One region of the Janthinobacterium sp. SUN033 genome, then DNA from elsewhere that is predicted to be linked to it. Evidence: predicted binding sites of a transcription regulator. Region 1 holds the regulator's gene; each other region holds the start of a gene.
The links. Region 1 encodes FNR, which switches genes on or off when oxygen is low (the NO sensors DNR and NnrR bind a similar motif). Its sites were predicted from a motif close to TTGATNNNNATCAA; they were not measured.

Region 1 (7,657 bases):
GCGCGAAAAATTGCAGAAGGTCGAGCATTGGCTCGACGCCTTCCACCTGCAGGAACTGGCGCACCAGTTTCCCGACGAGTTGTCCGGCGGCCAGCGCCAAAGGGTGGCGCTGGCGAGGGCGCTCGTGGCCGAACCGGCCGCGCTGCTGCTCGATGAGCCGTTTGCCGCCCTCGATCCGGCCCTGCGTGTCAAAATGCGCCTGGAGTTGAGCCAGTGGCAGCAGCGCCTGGACGTGCCCATGATCCTGATCACACATGATCCGGAAGATGCGCGCATTCTGGGTGAACATGTGCTTTACTTGCGTGACGGACAAATTGACAGCATGGAAGAGACATTGGGTGAACGCATTGGATAAATCAGCGGCAGCGGAAATCGGCCTGCAAGGCTCGGTATGGATGACGGTGGGCGGAGAAAACCTGGGCGGCGCCGGCCGGGTGGAATTGCTGGGCGCCATCGCCGAATGCGGCTCCATCACGCAGGCGGCCAAGCTTGTGAAGATGAGCTACAAGGCGGCCTGGGACGCCATCGACGCGATGAACAACCTGGCCGGCGAACCGCTGGTCGAGCGCTTGACGGGCGGCAAGGGCGGCGGCGGCACGCGGCTGACGCCAAGGGGGCGCCAGCTGGTCGACAATTTCCGTATCATCGAGCGCGAGCATGCCCGCTACCTGCGCCAGCTGGGCAGCCAGGCGGAAGGCATCGCCGACGATCTTTTACTCATACGGAGAATGGCCATGAAAACCACGGCACGCAATCAATTCCTGGGCAAGGTGACCGAACTGAAACAGGGCGCCGTCAACGATGAAGTCACCCTGGAATTGCCCGGTGGCCAGCACATCGTGGCCATCGTCACGCAGGGCAGCAGCGCAAGCCTGGGCCTGGTGCCGGGCGCGGAAGCGTTTGCGCTGATCAAGGCGTCGTCCATCATCCTCGTGACGGACAGCCAGGGCGCGCGCTTTTCCGCGCGCAACCAGCTGGCCGGGGTCGTGACGCGCGTGCAGACGGGCGCCGTCAACACGGAAGTGGTGCTGGACTTGCCGCGCGGCGGCACGATTGCCGCCATCATCACCAACCAGAGCAGCACCGACCTGGGCATCGAGCTTGGCAGCAACGTGACGGCCATCTTCAAGGCGTCCAGCGTGATTCTGGGCGTGCCCGCCTGATTTAATCCTGCAGGCGCGACAACCAATCCGCCGCCGCCGCCAGCGCCTGTTCCAGTTCCTGCGCCGTGTGCGCCAGCAGCGCCGGCACCTCGTCCAGGCGGCCCGCATCGATGGCTTCCTCGGTGGCGAACGCGGCGCGGATCAGGCGTTTCGTGCCCAGGGTGCCGACGGAGCCGCGCACGCTGTGCAGGATGCGTGCCACGTCGCTGTGGCGGCCCGCCTGCAACGCCGTTTCGGCCTCGTGCACGGGCGTCATGCCCTTGTTCAGCGCGTCTTCCACCATGCGCCGCAGCACGCCGCGCCCCTTCGCATCGCGTCCCATCACGCGCATCAGCGGCGCCATGGAAAACACTTCTTCATCGGCGACGCGTGCCGGCTCGGCCGTCTGTACTTGCGGGCGCTTGGGCAGGTGGCGCAGGATGACTTCCATCATCTCTTCCACCACCACGGGCTTGGCGATGAAATCGCTGATGCCGGCCGTCATGCAGCGCTCGCGCTCGGACGCCAGCACGCCGGCCGTCATGGCGATCACGGGCAGGTGCAAGCGCAGTTCCGTGCGGATGATGTGGGTGGCGCTGAAACCGTCCATGACGGGCATCTGCATGTCCATCAGCACGATGTCGTAGCGCAGCGCTTCCGTGCGCAGCCGTTCCACGGCTTGCAAGCCGTCGCCCACCACGTCCAGGGTGGCGCCCATGTGTTCGAGGATGCCGCGCGCCACGGCCTGGTTCAGGTGGTTGTCTTCCACCAGCAGGAAATGCACGCCGGCCAGTTCCGTGCCCAGCGGCTGGTGCAGCATGCGCTGCTCGCCGCCGTCGTCCTTGGCGATCAGCGCCTGGTGCAGGGCGTCGAACAGGCTCGATCCCGTGATCGGCTTCATCAGCACGACATCGGCCTCGGCTGCGCTGGAGATTTCTTCCAGGTGGTTGCGGGCGAAGGCGTTGACCATCACGACGATGGGCTGGCGCTGGCCGCTGGCCGCCTGGCGGATGGCCTTGGCCGTGGCCAGGCCATCCATGACGGGCATGTGCCAGTCGGCCAGCACCACGTCGTACGGTTGCTGCTGCGCCAGGCGTTCGCGGTACAGTTCGATGGCGGCAAAACCGGAGTCCACTTCGTCGGCCAGCCAGCCCCACGCCTCGATCAGCTTGACGATCAGTTCGCGCGTGGTGCGGTTGTCGTCGGCCACCAGCAGGCGCAGCTGGCCCAGCGCCGGCGTGCGCCGCGTTTCGGCCGGCTGCGCCAGCATTTCGAAGGGCACGCTGAACCAGAAGCGGCTGCCCTTGCCTTCGCTGCTGGCGACGGCGATGTCGCCGCCCATCATGTGGATCAGCTGCTTGCTGATGGCCAGGCCCAGGCCCGTGCCGCCGAAGCGCCGCGTGATGCTCTGGTCGCCCTGGGAAAACGCGGCAAACAGCTGCTGTTGCTGCAGTTCCGTCATGCCGATGCCCGTGTCGCGCACTTCGAAGCGCAGCCAGGCGCGGCCGCTCTCGCTCTCGGCCAGGCTGACGGCCACCACCACTTCGCCGCTCTCCGTGAACTTGATGGCGTTGCCGGCCAGGTTGACGAGGATTTGCTGCAGGCGCTGGGCGTCGCCCACGAGGCGCCGCGGCACGTCGGGCTCGACGGCGATGGCCAGTTCCAGCTCCTTTTCGCCCGCATTCATCGTCATCGTCGTGGCCAGGGTATTCATGACTTCATCGAGGTCGAATTCGACGGGCGACAATTCCATGCGCCGCGCCTCGATCTTCGAATAGTCGAGCACGTCATTGAGGATGCCCAGCAGCGACTGGCCCGCCACTCTGACCATGGTCAGATACTTGCGCTGTTCCGTGTCGAGCTTGGTATTGCCCAGCAGATACACCATGCCCAGCACGGCATTGAGGGGCGTGCGGATTTCATGGCTCATGTTGGCCACGAAATCGCTCTTCGCGCGGTTGGCCGCCTCGGCCCGGTCGCGTTCCTGTTCCAGCTCCGCCGCGCGCGATTCGAGTTCCTGCTGCAGGCGGTCGCGTTCGCTCATCAGGCCGTTGAACGCTTCCGTCAGTTCGCCGATCTCGTCGCGCTGCTGCACCGGCACGGGCGTGAAGCGGCTGCCGCTGGTGCGCAGGGCCAGCAGGGTGTCGCGCAGGCGCACCAGCGGCGACAGCAGGCGCACGGTGACCCAGCCCAGAACAAAGGCGGCCAGCAGCGAGGCGAGGATGCTCCACAGCACCAATCGGTACAGCACGCCATCGAACGGTTCGAAGGCATCCTCGACGGGGAGCGAGGCGGCCAGCAGCCAGTTCACGGATTTCAGGCGCTTGAAGCTGTTAACGGCCGTGATGCCGCGGCTGTTGGTGCTGACCATGCTGCCTTCGCCATCTTCCTTCAGCAGCCGGGTCGTCGTCAGGTTGGCGTTCGGCTTGCGCGGTTGCAGCAAGCGGCTGGTATCGGGGTGCAGCACGTAGCGCGGCACGGCGCCGCGCGTGAGAATGAAGTAATAGCCGTTCTTGCCGATCTTTTCCGAGCGCAGGCGGCCCAGCAGGTTGTCCTTGTACAGGCGCAGCACGCCGATCACCACGCCGGCCACCTGGCCATCGGCGGCCAGCACGGGCGCCACCATCTGCACGATGGGCATGCCGCTCGACTTGCCCAGCATCGGTTCGGTGATCATGGGCTGGCGCGTGCGCAGGACGGTCTGGAAATACTCGCGCTCGGCGACGTTGATGCCGGCGCGCCCCGCTACCTCCGGCATGTCGGCCACGACGGCGCCATGCGCGTCGAGCACCAGCACGTCATCGAACAGCACCAGCATCGAGCGGCGCGAATAGTATTCGCGCAATTGGGCGGGCCGGGCGATCAATTCCGGCGGCTGCTGCCTGGCCGTCAGGGTGACGATCTGCAGCAGCATGCCCAGCTTGTCGTCGAGCTCGGCAGCGGTGCGGGTGATCAGGGACGATTGCTGGCTCAGCAGTACTCGGGTGAAGTCGTCGCGCATGTGCTGCACCTGGATCATGGTGACCAGCGCGATCATGGCGATCGAGGTCAGGCTGGTGGCCAGCGCGACTTTTGCTTTAATGCCGAGAGGCTTCATGATTTCCTTTTCAGTACCGGGCGGCACAGGCGGCAGATAATGCTGTCAGGAATTTTCCTATCAATGCCCCAGCTTGGCAAGCGCCGCCGCGCAAATTGCCCGTCCCGGATGGGCTTTTGACGATGTTGCCATATAATTAAAGGCTGGACGTCGTTTATTCGCCGAATTTACGGTGAAATTGGCATACGGCAACCCTGTATGCGGCTGTATGCAGTAAACTTGTTGTTGCATTTTCTAAAAGGTACCGACATGACTGAAGCGCTACTCACTCCAACCTTGCCCACCGTGAACGTGGAGGCGTTGCGTGCGCGATGCTCGACCTGCAGCATGCATCAATTGTGCCTGCCGATGGGCCTCGATGTGGGCGATATGGACAGGCTGGATCAGATCATCGGCCGCCGCCGCAAGATCGTGCGCGGCGCCTCGCTGTTCCGTATCGGCGACTCGTTCCAGAACCTGTATGCGATCCGCCTGGGGCATTTCAAGACGTACCAGATCAATCCGGGCGGCGAAGAGCAGGTGACGGGCTTCCAGATGGCGGGTGAACTGCTGGGCATGGACGCCATCAGCGCCGACCGCCACCACTGTAATGCGGTGGCTCTGGAAGACAGCGAAGTGTGTGAAATCCCGTTTTCCAGCCTGGAACAATTGCTGGGCAATATGCCGACCCTGCTGCGCCATTTCCACCGCATGATGAGCCAGGAAATCACGCGCGAGCAAAGCGTCATGCTGTTGCTGGGCAATATGCAGGCGACGCAGCGCTTTGCCGCCTTCATCGTCAACCTGGCGTCGCGCTATGAAGCGCGCGGCTATTCGGGCAGCAATTTCCAGCTGCGCATGTCGCGCGAGGAAATCGGCAACTACCTGGGCCTGACCATCGAGAGCGTCAGCCGCCTGCTGTCGAAGTTCAAGAAGGAAGGCTGGCTGCGCGTCTCCAATCGGGAAATTGAAATCCTGCAGCCGGCCAAGTTAAAAGCCATTACGGCCGGCACGGACGTCTGCAAGTAAGACTTACAGTTCCTCGTCCGCATGCAGCGCGATGCTGCGCTGCAGGGGCCAGGTCCAGATGCCGGACAGGCGCCACTCGCGTTTGTCGTTTTCCACCAGCACTTGCCAGCGGCTGCGCTCGAGCATCGGCAGCGCCACGGAAAAATTGCCGGCTGCGTCGGGCTGCACCAGCACCTTGATATCCTTTTCCGGCAGGGTCGCATGCGCCAGGTGCAGCTGCAAAGGCGCCTGATAGGCCTTGCCGAAGCTGTGCACGGAACCGGTCAGGCGTGCTTGCGCCACGTCATACGACAGGCGCGTATCCATCGCCAGGTCGCTGGCGATCGTGTCGCGCTTCAAATCCTGGTTGATCGCCTTGCCCTGCTTGTAATAATCGCCCACCACCAGCGCATCGGGCTGCGTAAACGCGATATAGCCCATGAAGCTGCCGACGACCACGGACAGGCCGGGGCCGATCATCAGCAGCCATGGCCAGCGATGCTTGTACCACGGTGCAACGGGTGCTTGCAGTTTCAGACTGTCGGACATGGTATTTCTCCTGTGTAAACGGCCAATCCCCGTGCGGGGACCGGCCTTCCTGCAACTTCGTGGCGGCGGCGAGGGCACCCGGTCCCCGTCCGCCTTTCCTTGTTAACGTGGCACGATGAATACCGCGCTTTCACGCACATGCAGCGATGGGTCGTCCAGCGATTGCAATTCGATCGCAATCTTGTTCGAGCCCTTCTCTCCCACGCCGTGCGGCACGCGCAGGCGGATGGGCCAACCCAGCGTTTCCGTCGGCTGCAAGGTCACTTCTTCGCGCGTCAGCAAGGTCAGGCCCGGCAAGCCGGAAGCGCTGATTTTGAAATGCTGGCTTTGCTCCGACGTGTTCATGATCTGCAGGCGGTAGACGTTTTCGATCATGCCGTCTTCCACTTCGCGTCCCATGGAACCGCGGTCGCGGATCACGTCCATTTTCAGGGGCGTGCGCAGGGCCAGCGAAGTACACACGGCGATGATGATCAGGGCCAGGATGGAAGTGTAGATCAAGACGCGCGGGCGCATGGCGCGCTGGCGTATCTGCTTCGAATTGAAGTTGTTTTCCATCGCATGGTCGGTACTGTAGCGTACCAGTCCCCGTGGCCGGTCGACCTTGTCCATCACGCTGTTGCAGGCATCGACGCAAGCGGCGCAACCGATGCATTCATACTGCAGGCCGTTACGGATATCGATACCGGTCGGACACACCTGCACGCACAGGGTACAGTCGATGCAATCGCCCAGCTTGTCGTTGTTGCCGGCCTTCTTGCTCATGGCGCCACGTGGTTCACCGCGCTTGGCATCGTAGGTGATGATCAAAGTGTCCTGGTCGAACATGGCGCTCTGGAAGCGCGCGTAGGGGCACATGTATTTGCACACCTGCTCGCGCAGCCAGCCCGCGTTGCCGTAGGTTGCCAGACTGTAGAACAAGACCCAGAACCATTCCCAGGGACCGAAGTTCAGCGTGGTCACCGACTGCGCCAGTTCCTTGATCGGCGTGAAGTAGCCGACAAAGGTAAAGCCCGTCCACAGGGCGATGGCGCCCCATACCAGGTGCTTGGCCGTCTTCTTGAACGCCTTGCGCACGGAGGGGCCCTGCTTGTCGAGGGCCATGCGCGCACTGCGCGTGCCCTCGATGCGGCGTTCGACCCACAGGAAAATTTCCGTGTATACCGTTTGCGGGCAAGAGAACCCGCACCACACCCGCCCGGCAATGGCCGTGACGAGGAACAACAAATACGCACAGATGATCAGCAGGGCCGCCAGATAGATGAAATCCTGGGGCCACAGCACGACGCCGAAAATGTAGAACTTGCGCGTGGTCAAATCGAACAGCAGGGCTTGCCTGCCATTCCAGGTCAACCACGGCAAGCCGTAGAACGCGAGCTGGGTAAGCCATACGCATACCCATCGCCAGGTAGCGTAGCGTCCTTTGGCCTCGCGAGGGTAGATTTGCTCGCGGGCCGCATACATCTTGATGACTTGAGGTTCCATTTTTACTTTGCGGGTGCCTGCGGATTCGACAGGCTCCAGACATACGCCGACAGCACGTGTACCTTGGATTCGCCGAGGAAATCGCTGAAGGCCGGCATGGTGTTGCTGCGTCCCTTGCGTACGGTTTCCATGATGGTGTCGGCGCTGCCGCCGTACAGCCAGGTCTTGTCCGTCAGGTTTGGCGCGCCCAGCATCTGGTTACCCTTGGCATCGGCACCATGACAGGCCATGCAGGCGCCGAACTTGGCCTTGCCCAGCACGGACTTGACGGGATCCGAGGTCGAGCCGGACAGGCTCAGCACATAATGGGCCACGTTCTCGACATCCTTTTCGGACCCTAGGGCGGCGCCCATCGGTGGCATTTGCCCATTGCGGCCGTGCATGATGGTGGTCTTGA
Region 2 (7,657 bases), on a different contig from region 1:
CGGTTCCCTGCTGCCGCGCTGGCGCGGCGCCGCGCCCATCCACCGCGCCATCGAAGCCGGCGACGATGAAACGGGCGTGACCATCATGCAGATGGAAGAAGGCCTCGATACGGGCCCCATGCTGGCCATCGAGCGCACGCCCATCGAAGCGGGCGATTCCACGGCAAGCCTGCACGACAAGCTGGCCACCCTGGGCGGCAAGATGATCGTCGAGACCCTGCGCAAGATGCAGCTGCAAGCGCTGGAAGCCGTGCCCCAGCCGGAAGCGGGCGTCACCTATGCGGCAAAAATCGCCAAGGAAGAAGCGGCGCTCGATTTCAGCCTGCCGGCGCTGGAACTGGGCCTGAAAATCCGCGCCTTCAATCCGTTTCCCGGCGCCTGCGGCCAGGTCGATGGCACCATCATCAAGATCTGGGCCGCCGACGTGCTCGAAGCGGACAGCAAGGAAGCGCCGGGCCAGGTGCTGGCGGCCGACGCCCAGCACGGCATCGTCGTGGCCTGCGGCAATGGCTCGCTGCGCCTGACGGAACTGCAAAAACCGGGCGGCAAGCGCCTGCCTGCGGCCGAATTCATCAAGGGCTTCCCCCTCGAAGGCAAGCGCTTCGCCTGACTTCACCGGATTGCACCGCGCCATCATCCCGATGGCCATAAAAAAAGGCTTGCCGCGGCAAGCCTTTTTTGCATCCGCCCCGCTAGCTTAGCGGCGCTGCACCTTCATCAGGCGTGCGCCCACGGACGACGACAGGCTGACCTCGAAACGGCCGCCGGCCGGCAAGGCGCTCACGTCGACATTGGCTTTGCCACCCGTCAAGTCACTGGCGACCACCGTCTTGCGGCCATCGGCAGCCACGTGCATGACTGCGGCATACGGTTCCGCCTCGGCATTCCAGACCAGCGCCAGCTGGCCACCGCTTTGCGCCGCATCAAACGTGGCATCGTTGGCGGCGGCCTTGCTGCGGCGCGCCGGGCGTTCCAGCTTGGCTAAAGCCTTGCCATTTGCCAACACTTGCACATCGCTGATTTCGCCCGGATTGGCGAAGCTGACGCGGAAGTGGCTCATGGCGTTGCCGCCATGGTCGGCCACGGAGACGCCATCGAAGGGCAAGTCGATAGTCTGTCCGGACGCCGTCAACACGCGCAAGGTATAAGCATGGCCGCTGCCGCTGGCAGCGGTGCCGATGCGCGCCGACGAGGCAACAGCCGGGCGCAGGGCCACGCCGCCAGGCGTGATGCGGCCGGAAATGGTCAGGTAGCCGTTCTGGGCCACGGCCATGCTGGCGGCCAGCACATTGCTGCCCGTAATCTGCGTGCTGCGTTTTTCCAGGAATTGCTGCACCCGCGCATAGCTGTAGTCGGAGAACCAGGCGCCGCTGCAATAGCTCATCACGTCCTTCATCGGCGTGTTGCCATAGACTGCCTTGCTCAGCTGGCCGATGCTGCCTGCATAGTTGCTGTTGTACAGCGGTTGCGGGCCCAGATTGCCATTCGCATATGGGTAGTCGACAGCAGCGCCAGCCGGACCGCCGCAGGGAACGTGCTGCAGCGAGTGGTTGTGGCCCAGCTCATGCACGAGCGTAGTCAGCCACAGAGGCCATTGATTGGAGAATGGGTCGACCGCCGCGATGCTATTGGACTGGGCATCGAGGCCGATGGCCGACGTAAAGTCGTTGCCGCTGCTGCGCTGGTTGATGTAGGCCAGGCCGGCGGCGTTGGTGACGGACATCTTCGGCACGAAACCATAATAGTAGGCGCCGCTGTCTTCCAGCGCGCGCCGGTTTTCCAGCTTGCCCAGGGCATCGCTCCACCAGCTGTCGGCCGTGCTGCTGCCTGGCAGGCTCAGTGCGGCGCGCGTCGTGATGCTGATATTTTCCGTCGCATACGGATACACGCGCAGCAGCGCGGCGCGGATCACCTCGGCATCAGGCAGTTGCGCCACGCCATCATCGGTGCTCAAGGGCACGAGCACCAGACGGATCTTGGCCAGGCTGGCCACCACGGGCGCCGCTTCCTGGCTCACTTGCACGCCGTCATTGCCGACGGCCGTCACGCGCACGCGCACGCCGGGCAAGATCCAGCCTGCAGGCAGGACGGCACTGAAATTGCCGTTGAAACTGTCATCGTTCTTCGTCGTCGGCAAGAGCGCCGGCCCCGTCATCGCGATGCTGCCCAGGTTGCTGCCATTGGCGGCGGTCGCATTCAAGGTGACCGCCGGGCTGGACTGGCCCGCCTGCCCGGCCAGCACGGACACGCGCACGGCGGCCGGCTTGCCGCGCGTCAAGCGCAAGGCCGTATTGCTGGCATTCAAATTCAGTACTTGCGCGAAATCAATGCTGCCCAGGGTAAAGGCCGACACCGTGCCCGCATTCACGGCGATGCGCGACGCAGCCGCCAGCATCACGTTGCCCGTTGCCGCGGCCGGCGCGGACAGCAGCAGCTGGCTGGCAGTGGCGCTGACGATGACGGCCGGCGTATTGCCCACCGACGCCGAAGTGACCTGGTCGAGATTGCTGCCCTGCACCGTCACGGACAAGCTTCCGTTATTGACGGCCGAGGTGATCGACGTCACTGTCACGCTGGCCAGCACCGTGTACGTGTCGCCGCTGAGCACATCGTTGTAGGGACCGCGCACCGTCAGCGCGCCTGTCGCCGCGCCCGCAGGCACCAGCACCGTCACGCTGCCGGCCGTCTGGCTTTGCGGCGTTGCCGCAGCACCATTGCCAAACTGCACCGCCGTCACGGCGCCCATGCCGCCGCCCGTGATCGTCACGCTGGAACCGACGCCGCCCGTCGCCGGTGCGACGCTGCCCACGCTCAAGGGCAGGTACACATTGACGTTATAGCTGGTGGCCGCCGTGCCGCTGGCGCTGACGAGGCTCAAGGCGCCCGATACGGGCACGCCCGGCATGGTCAGGGTGATGCTGGTGTCGCTGGCGGCGCTGGTGGCAACGGTCACGCCGCCCACCTGGAAAGCCGTCACGCGGCTCAGATTCGTGCCCGTAAGCACCAGACTGCCACCGACGGCGACATTCGCCGCCGAAACGGCCGTCACGGCAGGCAGCAGCACGGGCGTACCCGACGTGGTCGCCACCACCGTGTCGCCGCCCCCACCGCCACCACCGCCGCAGGCGGACAGGCCCAGCATGACAAACAATGCGACAAGCAGATGGTTTTTCATGGCTGGCAACCATGTTGATGCAGCGCGATGCCGGGAAGGACACGAGATAAATGTGACATATTGGTGACTTTTGGTGAGAATTTAATTTCGAAGAACCAATATTATGGTTTAGTTCGATTCCCAAAGACAACTATTAATGCTTTTGATTCAATTGGTTTTGATAATAATTAAAATATCTGCTTGGCAAACTTTACTCTGGGCATTATTCCCCTCACTCTGTATTGGCTAAAATCAAAATTACTTTCCTTTGCAGCTATTGCCATTCAACTCATTAAAAATATGCTGATGCGGCGCAAATAATGTGGAAATTTTTCCACAGCCTAGACGCCATATCGTTCTGCCAACTTTGCTGGAATAATTAACGTTTTGAGTAAGATTTTCAGGAATGTAATTTTCAGAAGCAGGCGTGGCGGCAGGCGATGTGTTGCAAGAAGGCCTGCCGTGGGGCGAACGGCCGCTTTTGCTTAAAACCAAAGCAGCCTGATGCCGTATAATTTTAGACCCGGTGAAATCAGGCGATTGCCACCTTCTGCCTGCCCTACCCGGCCGGCAACTCTCCGTCAGCTGATCCTGCTGACCCGCATCCGCCTCGTAACGTCTTGTCGCCGCGCCGCCGCCCGTTTGCCTATTGAAAGCATGAAATGAACGATACCGTGATCCCCGCCATGTCCCCGACCGAAGCCACCTTGCGCGCCATTCTGGCGCAGCGGATCATGATTCTCGACGGCGCCATGGGCACGATCATCCAGCAATACAAGCTCGACGAAGAAGCGTACCGCGGCGGCCCCGCCGGCCGCTTCATCGATTTCGCCGCGCCGGCCGACAGTGGCGCGCGCGAACTGTTCGTCAAGGGCAATAATGAGTTGCTGACCCTGACGCAGCCGCACATCATCCAGGAAATCCACGAGCGCTACCTGGCGGCCGGCGCCGACCTGATCGAAACGAATACCTTCGGCGCCACGACGATCGCGCAAGACGATTACCACATGGCCCACCTGGCCTATGAAATGAACGTCCAGGCGGCCAAGCTGGCGCGCGCCGCCTGCGATAAATATTCCACGCCGGACAAGCCGCGCTTCGTCGCCGGCGCCCTCGGGCCCACGCCGAAGACGGCGTCGATCTCGCCGGACGTGAACGACCCTGCCGCGCGCAACGTCACCTTCGACCAACTGGTGGCCGCCTACCTGCAGCAGACGCAGGGCCTGGTGGAAGGCGGCGCCGACGTGTTGCTGGTGGAAACCATCTTCGATACCTTGAACTGCAAGGCGGCCCTGTTCGCCATCGACCTGTTCTACGAGCAAAACCCGGATGTCGTGCGCCTGCCGCTGATGATTTCGGGCACCGTCACGGACGCATCGGGCCGCATCTTGTCGGGCCAGACCGTGCCCGCCTTCTGGAATTCCGTGCGCCACGCGAAACCGCTGACCATCGGCCTGAACTGCGCGCTGGGCGCCGCCCTGATGCGCCCGTACGCGGAAGAGCTGGCCAAGATCGCCGACACCTTCGTCTGCATCTACCCGAACGCGGGCTTGCCCAACCCCATGAGCGACACGGGTTTCGACGAGTTGCCAGCCGACACGTCGGCCCTGCTGCGCGAATTTGCCGACGCGGGCTTCCTGAACATGGCGGGCGGCTGCTGCGGCACCACGCCCGAGCACATCGCCGCCATCGGCGAGTTGCTGTCAAAAAATACCCCGCGCACCGTGCCGGCCCCATCGCACGACTTGCGCCTGGCGGGCCTGGAACCGTTCGTCGTCAATGACGAGTCGCTGTTCGTCAACGTGGGCGAGCGTACCAACGTCACGGGCTCGAAGGCGTTCGCGCGCATGATTCTCAACGAGCAATATGACGAGGCGCTATCCGTGGCGCGCCAGCAAGTGGAAAACGGCGCGCAAGTGATCGATATCAATATGGATGAAGCCATGCTCGACTCGCTGGCGGCCATGACGCGCTTCCTGAACCTGATCGCCTCGGAACCCGACATTTCGCGCGTGCCCATCATGGTCGACTCGTCGAAATGGTCGGTCATCGAAGCGGGCCTGAAATGCGTGCAGGGCAAGGCCATCGTCAACTCGATTTCCATGAAGGAAGGCGAAGAGGAATTCCTGCGCCAGGCCAAGCTGTGCCGCCGCTACGGCGCGGCCGTCATCGTCATGGCCTTCGATGAGAAGGGCCAGGCCGACACCTTCGAGCGCAAGATCGAAATTTGCGCGCGCGCATACCATTTATTGATCGATGCGCTGGACTTCCCGCCGGAAGACATCATTTTCGATCCGAACATCTTTGCCGTCGCCACCGGCATCGAAGAGCACAATAATTACGCCGTCGACTTCATCAACGCCACGCGCTGGATCAAGGAAAACCTGCCGTACGCGAAGATTTCGGGCGGCGTGTCGAACGTGTCCTTCAGTTTCCGCGGCAACGATCCAGCCCGCGAAGCCATCCATACCGTATTCCTGTACCACGCCATCAAGGCCGGCATGACCATGGGCATCGTCAACGCCGGCATGGTGGGCGTGTACGACAACCTGGACCCGGAATTGCGCGAGCGCGTGGAAGACGTGGTGCTGAACCGCCGCGACGACTCGACCGAGCGCATGATCGAATTTGCCGGCACCCTGAAGGCGGGCGGCAAGGCCGAGGCGCAAACCCTGGCCTGGCGCGAAGGCACGGTGCAGGAACGGCTGTCGCATGCGCTGGTGCACGGCATCACGCAATTCATCGTGGAAGACACGGAAGAAGCGCGCCAGGAGCTGCTGCACAATGGCGGACGCCCCATCCACGTGATCGAGGGCCCGCTGATGGCCGGCATGGACGTGGTCGGCGACCTGTTTGGCCAGGGCAAGATGTTCCTGCCGCAAGTGGTCAAATCGGCGCGCGTCATGAAACAGGCCGTGGCCCATCTGATTCCATTTATCGAGGAAGAAAAGCTGCTGGAAGAAAAGCGCACGGGCATCGTCGCCAAGCCGAAGGGCAAGATCATCATGGCGACCGTGAAAGGCGACGTGCATGACATCGGCAAGAACATCGTCACCGTCGTTCTGCAATGCAATAACTTCGAAGTGGTCAACATGGGCGTGATGGTGCCGTGCTCGGAAATCCTCGCCCGCGCCAAGGTGGAAAACGCCGACATCATCGGCCTGTCGGGCCTGATCACGCCATCGCTGGAAGAAATGGCCTATGTCGCCAAGGAAATGCAGCGCGACGAACACTTCCGCATGCTGAAGATTCCTCTGCTGATCGGCGGCGCCACCACCAGCCGCGCCCACACGGCCGTGAAAATCGCCCACAACTACGAAGGCCCCGTGATCTACGTGCCGGACGCCTCGCGTTCCGTGTCCGTGGCGCAATCCTTGCTGACGCCGGAACAGCGCGACAAGTACGTGGAAGACATCGAACTCGATTACGCGCGTATCCGCGAGCAGCACGCCAACAAGAAGGCGCTGCCGATTTTGCCGCTGGCGCAGGCGCGCGCCAACAAGATGCTCGTCCCGTTCGACGGCGCCTGCACGCCCGTGAAACCGAAGTTCATCGGCCGCCGTGTCTTTAAAAATGTCGACCTGGCCACCCTGGCCAACTACATCGACTGGGGCCCGTTCTTCCAGACCTGGGACCTGGCTGGCCCCTTCCCCGCCATCCTGACGGATGAAGTGGTGGGCGACGCGGCCACCAAGGTCTACGCGGAAGGCCAGGCCTTGCTGAAAAAACTCATCGACGGACGCTGGCTGACGGCCAACGGCGTCGTATCCTTGCTGCCGGCCAACAGCGTCAATGACGACGATATCGAGGTGTACACCGACGATACGCGCAGTAGCGTGGCGTTCACTTACTATGGTATGCGCCAGCAGGGCGTGAAACCCGTGGTCGACGGCGTGCAGCGTCCGAACCAGTGCCTGGCCGACTTCATCGCGCCGAAGGCATCGGGCGTGAAGGATTACATCGGCATGTTCGCCGTGACGTCCGGCCTCGGCATCGAGAAATACGAAAAACGCTTCGAGGATGCGCACGACGATTACTCGTCCATCATGCTCAAATCCCTGGCCGACCGCCTGGCCGAAGCGTTCGCCGAATACCTGCACGAGCGCGTGCGCAAGGATTTGTGGGGCTATGTGCCGGACGAACACCTGGGCAACGACGACATGATCGCCGAAAAATATGTCGGCATCCGCCCCGCGCCAGGCTACCCGGCCTGCCCCGAACATACCGTCAAGAAAGAGATGTTCGAGGTCATGCAAGCCGAGGAAATCGGCATGCAGCTGACGGAATCGTATGCCATGTTCCCCGGCGCGGCCGTGTCCGGCTTCTATTTTGCCCACCCGGAGTCGAAATACTTCGTCGTCGGCAAGATCGGCATGGACCAGGTGGAAGACATGGCCAAGCGCCGTGGCGTCAGCATCGAGGACGTGGAACGCTGGCTGGCGCCGAACCTGTCGTAATGCCATAATATAAGCACAAGGCGCGCGGAACTTATCGCGCGCCGAA
Region 3 (7,657 bases), on a different contig from region 1:
GCATCGCCCGTTTGCGACAGCGCATACACGGTACCCAGGGCGCCGACGGCCACTTCGCGCGCCGCCATGCCCGGCACCAGCGCGATGCAGATCTGCCAGTTGAAGCCGATGGGCGCGAAGATCACTTCCAGGCCGCGGCCCAGGATGCCGGCCAGGCTGTAGTAGATCGGCGGGTGGATGGCGTTATCCGGCGCGCCGGGGAAGGTGCTGAGGAACCACAGGATGATCATCAGGCTCAGGATGATGGTACCGACGCGCGTGAGGAAGATCTTCGCGCGCTCCCACAGGCTGACGGCCAGGTTGCGCAGGTGCGGCCAGTGATAGGCGGGCAATTCCAGCATCAGCGGCTGGTTGCCGCGCACGCCCATGCCGCGTTTCATGACCCAGGCCACGGCCATGGCCGAGATGATGCCGGCGAAGTACAGCACGAACAGCACCAGGCCTTGCAGGCTCAGATAGCCCCATACCTGGCGTTCCGGGATGAAGGCGGCGATGATCAGCGCATACACGGGCAGGCGCGCCGAACACGTCATCAGCGGCGCGATCATGATGGTGACCAGGCGGTCGCGCGGATTCTGGATGGTACGCGCCGCCATCACGCCGGGAATGGCGCAGGCAAAGCTCGACAGCAGCGGGATGAAGGCGCGGCCGGACAAGCCCACGCCGCCCATCAGGCGGTCCAGCAGGAAGGCGGCGCGCGGCAGGTAGCCGCAGTCTTCCAGGCTCAGGATAAAGAAGAACAGAATCAGGATCTGCGGCAGGAACACCAGCACGCTGCCGACGCCGCCGATGATGCCTTCCACCAGCAGGCTTTTCAGGTGACCGTCTGGCATGTTCGCCGTCAGTACGGCGCCCAGGTGGCCCACGCCATCGGTGATCATTTCCATCGGCGTGGCGGCCCAGGCAAACACGGCCTGGAAGATCAGGAACATCAGCACGGCCAGGATGATGGGGCCGAACACGGGGTGCAGCACCACGTCGTCGATCTTTTCCGTCAGGTTGCCCTTGTCGCTCGTGTCATTGCTGACGGCGGACAGGATGCGGCGCACTTCGCGCTGGGTTTCTTCGACGCTGACGGCATCGATGGCCGCCAGCGGTTTCGCTTCCACGGCCGGCAGCGGCAGCATGGCGTCGATGGCGTTCAGCAAGGCTTTTTCGCCATCGTGCTGCACCGCCACGGTTTCCACCACGGGCATGCCCAGTTCCTGCGACAGTTTCACCGTGTCGATCAGCATGCCGCGCTTGCGCGCCACGTCCGTCATGTTCAGGGCCAGCAGCATGGGCAGGCCCAGGCGCTTGACTTCCAGCACCAAGCGCAGATTCAGGCGCAGGTTGGTGGCGTCGACAACGCAGATGATGGCGTCCGGACGCGGGTCGCCGCGGCGCAAGCCGCCCACCACGTCGCGCGTGATGGCTTCATCGGGCGTGGTGGCCGACAGGCTGTAGGCGCCCGGCAGGTCGAGCAAGCGCACGGGCTTGCCGGCTGGCGAGGTGAAATGGCCTTCCTTGCGCTCGATGGTCACGCCGGCGTAGTTCGCCACTTTCTGGCGCGCGCCCGTCAAACGGTTGAACAGGGCGGTCTTGCCGCAGTTCGGATTGCCCAGCAAGGCAATTTGTGGCTGATGCGGCGGCTTGTGCACGCCTGCATCCACGATAGTTTCGACAGCACCCATGGTCATTCCGGTTGAAGCAGCGGTTGAATCGTAATCAGCGCCGCTTCGAAGCGGCGCAGTGCGAACGTGGCATTGCCGACCTTGATGGCCAGCGGATCGCCGCCGGGAATGCCGCGCTTGAGCATGCGGATTCGTTCGCCGGGAACGAATCCCAGCTCCATCAGGCGGCGGGCCAGGTCGACGCCGTCCTCCGTCTGTCCTGCCGTGTGGGGCGTGATATGCAACACCGTGCCGCTCTGGCCGACTGCCAGCGCATCGAGCGTCATCATGGGTGGAACTAGAGTCATGAGCAAATTCCGTTCAAATTAAGAACACCTGATACCGGCGACGGCGCAAGGCGCCTTGCACCGGTTCCAGGTTTGTGACGTAAAACGCAACTGTTGCGCATTACCGACAAGCGGCCATTCAATCCGTCCAGACGGCGACCGTCCGAGACAATACCAGCATTATAAACATGAATGCGAATAGTTTTTATTTAGCCCGGAGAGCCGCCCCCATCAAGGGCTGCGTCATTCGGAAACATGGCCTGTGAAGCTGCGGCGCCAGGCCGCCAACTGCCGCACACTTGATCAAAATCACTTGCATTGTCCCCCGCTTTGCGCGACAATGAAACGTAATGATAATGATTCTCATTAAAACACTAGCAACAATGCTTTCCAGCACTAGTGTCTGTTCATCCTCCAGCCAGAAGGTGTATCAATGATTGTATGTGTCTGCAACAACATATCTGATCGTGAAATCCGTCAAGCCGTCGATCTTGGCCTGTCCAGCATGGCCGAACTGCGCCGCGACCTGGGCGTGGCCACCTGCTGCGGCAAATGCCACACCTGCGCGCGGGAAGTGCTGAACGATCACCTGAACGCCACCGTGGCGCTGCAAGAAACCGTATTGATGCGAGCTGTACTGACAAACTAAAGAAAGCGATGAACGCCATGACGATGATGCCCCCGCCCGTAACGGTGCAGGCCGTGCAGCAATTTGCCGACTTCGACAAGAAGCGCAACAAATTCGCGCCGCTGATGGCCATCGTCGTCCTGCACATCGCCGGCTTTTACGCCATCCAGAGCGGCCTGCTGAGCCGTGTGGTCACGGCGGCCATGCCGACCATCACCACCATCAGCATCATCGCCCCGCCGGCGCCGCCCAAGCCGCCAGCGCCGTCCGTACCGAAAACCGTGGAATTGAGCGCCCCCGTGCCGCGCGCCGTGATCCCGCCGCTGCCGCTGATCGCCGTGGCGCCGAGCGAACCGACGATCACGCCGCCGCAGCCGACGCGCGCCGAAGCGGCACCGGTTGCCACCGCCGCGCCGACAGCGCCATCGACACCGTCGCCGACGCCACCGGCGCCGTCGACGCCGCGCACCGTCAGCAGCGTCGAATACATCAAGGCGCCGCAGCTGATCTACCCGAATCTGTCGCGCCGCCTGGGCGAGAGCGGCACCGTGGTGTTGCGCATCCTGATCAATGAAAAAGGTTTGCCCGAGCAAATCCTGATCCATAAATCGACCGGCTACGGCAACCTCGATGAAGCGGGCCGCCAGGCCGCCCAGCGCGCGCTGTTCAAGCCGATGATCGAAAACGGCAAGCCTGTGCCCGTGTACGTGTTAGTACCGCTGACCTTCCAACTGAGCTAGCCTTCCGGCGGCCCTTGCGCCGCTGCCAGCCCGCAAGCACCGCACCCTGTGCCCTGCTTGCTTTTTTGCGCCCTGTTTTCTGTACCAGTCAAGCAACTGCTTGTTTCAGTCTGCCAGCCTACATCCCCGGGCCAGGCAGACTTTTTTTTTTGCGCTACATCTCCGCCCACATCCTGAGCAGGTTGTGATAATGCCCCGTCAAACCCACCGTCGCCGGCGAATCGCCGTGTTCTCCGCGCACGCTCTGGATGTTTTGATCGAGCTCAAACAGCATGCTGCGCTTCCAGTCCTCGCGCACCATGCTTTGCGTCCACAGGAAGGAGCAGATGCGCTCGCCGCTGGTGACGGGCAGCACCTGATGCACGCTGCTCGACGGATACACGATCACGTCGCCGGCCGGCAATTTCACTTCATGCGTGCCATACGCGTCGACCACCACCAGCTCGCCGCCTTCGTACTCGTCCGGCTCGCTCAGGAACACGGTCGACGAGACGTCGGCGCGCATCGATTGCATGCCGTTTTTCGGCGTGCGGATGGCGCCGTCGATATGCAGGCCATAGTGCTCGCCGCCCGCATAGCTGTTGAAGAACGGCGGCAGGATGCGCAGCGGCAGCACGGCGGAAAAGAACAGGGGATTGGCCATCAGCGCGCGGCTGACGATCTCGCCCAGTTCCAGCGCCAGCGGCGAACCTTCCGCCAGCTGGCGGTTGCGCTTGACTTGCGCGCCTTGCGCCCCGACGCTGGCGCGCCCGTCGACCCAGTCCGTTTGCGCCAGGCGCTGGCGAAACTGCGTGACCTGTTCCGGCGTCAGCACGCCGGGTATATGCAGCATCATCTTGCTATCCTTTTTCAGTAAATATCGCTGCCTGATTATCGCATCGCCGGCAGCGCCCAAGAAGACACAAAAGCAAGAACGGACCAACATTTCACGCCTTTTCAGCGCGGCCATGCAGGCGCGCCAGCAGCAGCAAAAAAGCGCCAGGAACGCGAATGAGAATGGCCATCATTTTCCTTAGCAAATAAAAAACGGAAAAATGTGCCAATCCATTTGAGAATGGGTTTTATTCGCACGATATTTACGTTAAAAAGACGGAAAAATGCCGTTTACCGCCCGAAATCGCCCATATTTTGCGCTATCATGCGGGCATAGCGAAACCGGCAACCTGCGCGCCACCAGGCAGCCAGCGCCACCCGGCAGTGAACGCCAGCAGCCTCCGGTTTCATCATCGAACGCGACACAGAACAAAGGAAATCCCATGAAGGGCGATAAAGAAGTCATCCGCATGCTCAACGCACAGCTCACCAATGAACTGTCGGCCATCAACCAGTACTTCCTGCATGCGCGCATGTACAAGCACTGGGGCCTGGAAAAGCTGGGCAAGAAGGAATACGAAGAATCGATCGGCGAAATGAAACACGCCGACAAGCTGATCGACCGCATCCTGATGCTCGACGGCCTGCCGAACCTGCAAGCGCTGCACAAGCTGCTGATCGGCGAGAACACGCCGGAAATGCTGGAATGCGACTTGAAGCTGGAACGCGCCGCGCACGCCACCGTCAAGGAAGGCATCGCCATCAGCGAAAAAGCGGGCGACTACGTCTCGCGCGACCTGTTCCTGATGATCCTGGAAGACACGGAAGAACATATCGACTGGCTGGAAACGCAGATCGACCTGATCGCCAAAGTCGGCATCCAGAACTACCTGCAAAGCCAGATGGCGATTGAAGAGTAATTTTTCTTCGAGGCAGATAAAAAAACCGGCAATCGCCGGTTTTTTTACGTCCGCGCCTTATTGCGGCACGGTGTCCTTGAACGACTGCCGCTCGGACAGTTTGTCGAACAGGCGCGCCAGCGCGGGGTGATCGGCGCGCCAGTCGATTTCCGGGAAGCGGAAGCTGAGCCAGCCCAGGGTGCAGCCCACGGCCACGTCGGCCAGGGTGTAGTTCTTGCCGGCGCAATATGCGCTCTCGCCCAGGCGCGCTTCCAGCGCCGCCAGGCCCAGGGTGACTTTGTCCAGCTGGCGCGCGATCCAGGCCGCGCTTTGCTGCTCGGGCGGGCGCTGCGTGCGCTCCAGGCGCACCAGCACGCCCGCGTCGAGAATGCCGTCGGCCAGCGCTTCCCAGTTCTTGATATCGGCCCGCTCGCGGCCGTTGCCGCCCGCCGGCAGCAGCTTGCACACGGGCGTGAGCGTGTCGAGGTATTCGACGATGACTTTCGAATCGATCAAGGTGCTGCCATCCTCCATCACCAGGCAGGGCACCTTGCCCAGGGGATTGGCCTGGGCGATGCGGGTTTCCGGCACCCACACGTTTTCCAGCTCGAAGACATAGTCGAGCTTTTTTTCCGCCAGCACGATACGGGCTTTGCGGACATACGGGCTGGCGAGGGAACCGATCAGTTTCATAGGTACTTTAAGGTAAGGGAGCAGCAAGCAGTATAGCATCGGCGGCAGCGCTGTTTGGCAGCACGCGCCCGGCGGCCCCTCGTGTGTGGCAGGCACGCCGCATCGGGGCCGGATTCGGCCAAATTGCGCTGCGCCGGCGGCCGACGGACGGCTGGCCAGCGGCCAGCGGTGGTAAAATCGCCCTTTACTGTGGCGCCGTCAGTGTTGCTATATTGCAATAGCCCTGCCCTCCCCGCGCGCCACACGCCAACCGTTTCTTTAACTTGCGTCCGCTCTCATGACTTCTACTACTCCGTATTCCACGCTGTCGGCCCTGTCTCCGCTCGATGGCCGCTACGCCAGCAAGACCGATCTGCTGCGCCCGATCCTGTCCGAAGCCGGTTTCATGCACCACCGCGTGAAAGTGGAAATCTCCTGGCTGCAAGCGCTGTCGCAAGCCGGTTTCGCCGAAATCAAGCCTTTTTCGGCAGAAGCGACCGCCCTGCTCGACAAGATGGCAGCCGACTTCTCGGAAGCCGACGCGGCCCGCATCAAGGCCATCGAAGCGGTCACCAACCATGACGTCAAGGCCGTCGAGTACTGGCTGAAGGAACAAGTGGCGGACGTGCCGGAACTGGTGGCGGCGTCGGAATTCATCCATTTCGCCTGCACCTCGGAAGACATCAACAACACTTCGCACGGCATGATGCTGAAAGCGGCCCGCGATGGCGTGATGCTGCCGGCCTTGAACGGCCTGGTGGCCAAGCTGACGCAAATCGCGCACGACAATGCGGACGTGCCGATGCTGTCGCGCACGCACGGCCAGACGGCCAGCCCGACCACCCTGGGCAAGGAATTTGCCAACGTCGTGGCCCGCCTGCAGCGCGCCGTAAAACGCATCGAGCAAGTGGAAATCCTCGGCAAGATGAATGGCGCCGTCGGCAACTACAACGCCCACCTGTCCGCCTACCCCGGCTTCGACTGGCCGGCATTCTCGCAGGCCGTCATCGAACAGCGCCTGGGCCTGGTGTTCAATCCGTACACCATCCAGATCGAGCCGCACGACTACATGGCCGAACTGTTCGACGCCTTCGCGCGCGCCAACACGATCTTGCTGGACCTGAACCGCGACATCTGGACGTACGTGTCGCTGGGCTACTTCAAGCAGAAACTGAAAGCGGGAGAAATCGGTTCCTCGACCATGCCGCACAAAGTCAACCCGATCGACTTCGAAAACTCGGAAGGCAACCTGGGCCTGGCCAACGCCGTGCTGAAACACCTGTCGGAAAAACTGCCCGTCTCGCGCATGCAGCGCGACCTGACCGATTCGACCGTGCTGCGCAACATCGGCGTGGGCCTGGGCTACACCCTGCTGGCCTATGACAGCTGCCTGCGCGGCCTGAACAAGCTGGAAGTGAACCATGCGCGCCTGGCGCAAGACCTGGACGCGACGTGGGAAGTGCTGGCCGAGCCCGTGCAAACCGTGATGCGCCGCTATGGCATCGAAAACCCGTACGAGCAGCTGAAAGAGCTGACGCGCGGCAAGGGCATCTCGAAAGAAGCGCTGCAAACCTTCGTCAATGGCCTGGCCATTCCGCAGGATGCCAAGGACGTGCTCCTGACCATGACGCCGGCTAACTACATCGGTATCGCCGCGCAATTGGCCAAAGCCATCTAAGCAGTTTCCACATGGGGATCCTCACGATCCCACTCCCGCGGGGCGGCCAGCACACAAATGCTGCCCGCCCCGCGGTTTTTCCGGCAATCTTTCTTGTAGAATCTGCAGCACGCAGCGCAATTTGCTTTTCTTTGGTATATTAGGTCGAATTAGTCCTAACACGTACTACTTTCAAGAAAGCCGTCGATGCAACGCTACACCACCACCGCCATCATCCTGCACTGGCTGACCGCCCTGCTGATCATCAGCGCCTTCGTCATGGGCCTGGTCATGGTCGATATTCCCGGC

Region 2: a site for FNR is predicted at 3,397-3,410, ahead of OX460_RS26490 (IPT/TIG domain-containing protein). Genes of this name have one in related genera too.
Region 3: a site for FNR is predicted at 2,239-2,252, ahead of OX460_RS28080 (FeoA family protein). Genes of this name have one in related genera too.

What each region holds. Positions count from the first base shown of each region.
Region 1 is NZ_JAPQNV010000004.1:727,706-735,362, forward strand. It holds gene OX460_RS20390 (ATP-binding cassette domain-containing protein) at 1-355, shown strand, start outside; gene OX460_RS20395 (TOBE domain-containing protein) at 396-1,163, shown strand; gene OX460_RS20400 (response regulator) at 1,165-4,239, opposite strand; gene fnr (fumarate/nitrate reduction transcriptional regulator Fnr) at 4,489-5,247, shown strand; gene OX460_RS20410 (FixH family protein) at 5,251-5,775, opposite strand; gene ccoG (cytochrome c oxidase accessory protein CcoG) at 5,878-7,260, opposite strand; gene ccoP (cytochrome-c oxidase, cbb3-type subunit III) at 7,263-7,657, opposite strand, start outside.
Region 2 is NZ_JAPQNV010000007.1:208,990-216,646, forward strand. It holds gene fmt (methionyl-tRNA formyltransferase) at 1-610, shown strand, start outside; gene OX460_RS26490 (IPT/TIG domain-containing protein) at 698-3,175, opposite strand; gene metH (methionine synthase) at 3,817-7,611, shown strand.
Region 3 is NZ_JAPQNV010000009.1:72,331-79,987, reverse strand. It holds gene OX460_RS28085 (ferrous iron transporter B) at 1-1,673, opposite strand, end outside; gene OX460_RS28080 (FeoA family protein) at 1,676-1,960, opposite strand; gene OX460_RS28075 ((2Fe-2S)-binding protein) at 2,373-2,588, shown strand; gene OX460_RS28070 (energy transducer TonB) at 2,606-3,307, shown strand; gene OX460_RS28065 (Fe2+-dependent dioxygenase) at 3,462-4,142, opposite strand; gene bfr (bacterioferritin) at 4,564-5,040, shown strand; gene OX460_RS28055 (glutathione S-transferase N-terminal domain-containing protein) at 5,098-5,712, opposite strand; gene purB (adenylosuccinate lyase) at 5,990-7,369, shown strand; gene OX460_RS28045 (cytochrome b) at 7,556-7,657, shown strand, end outside.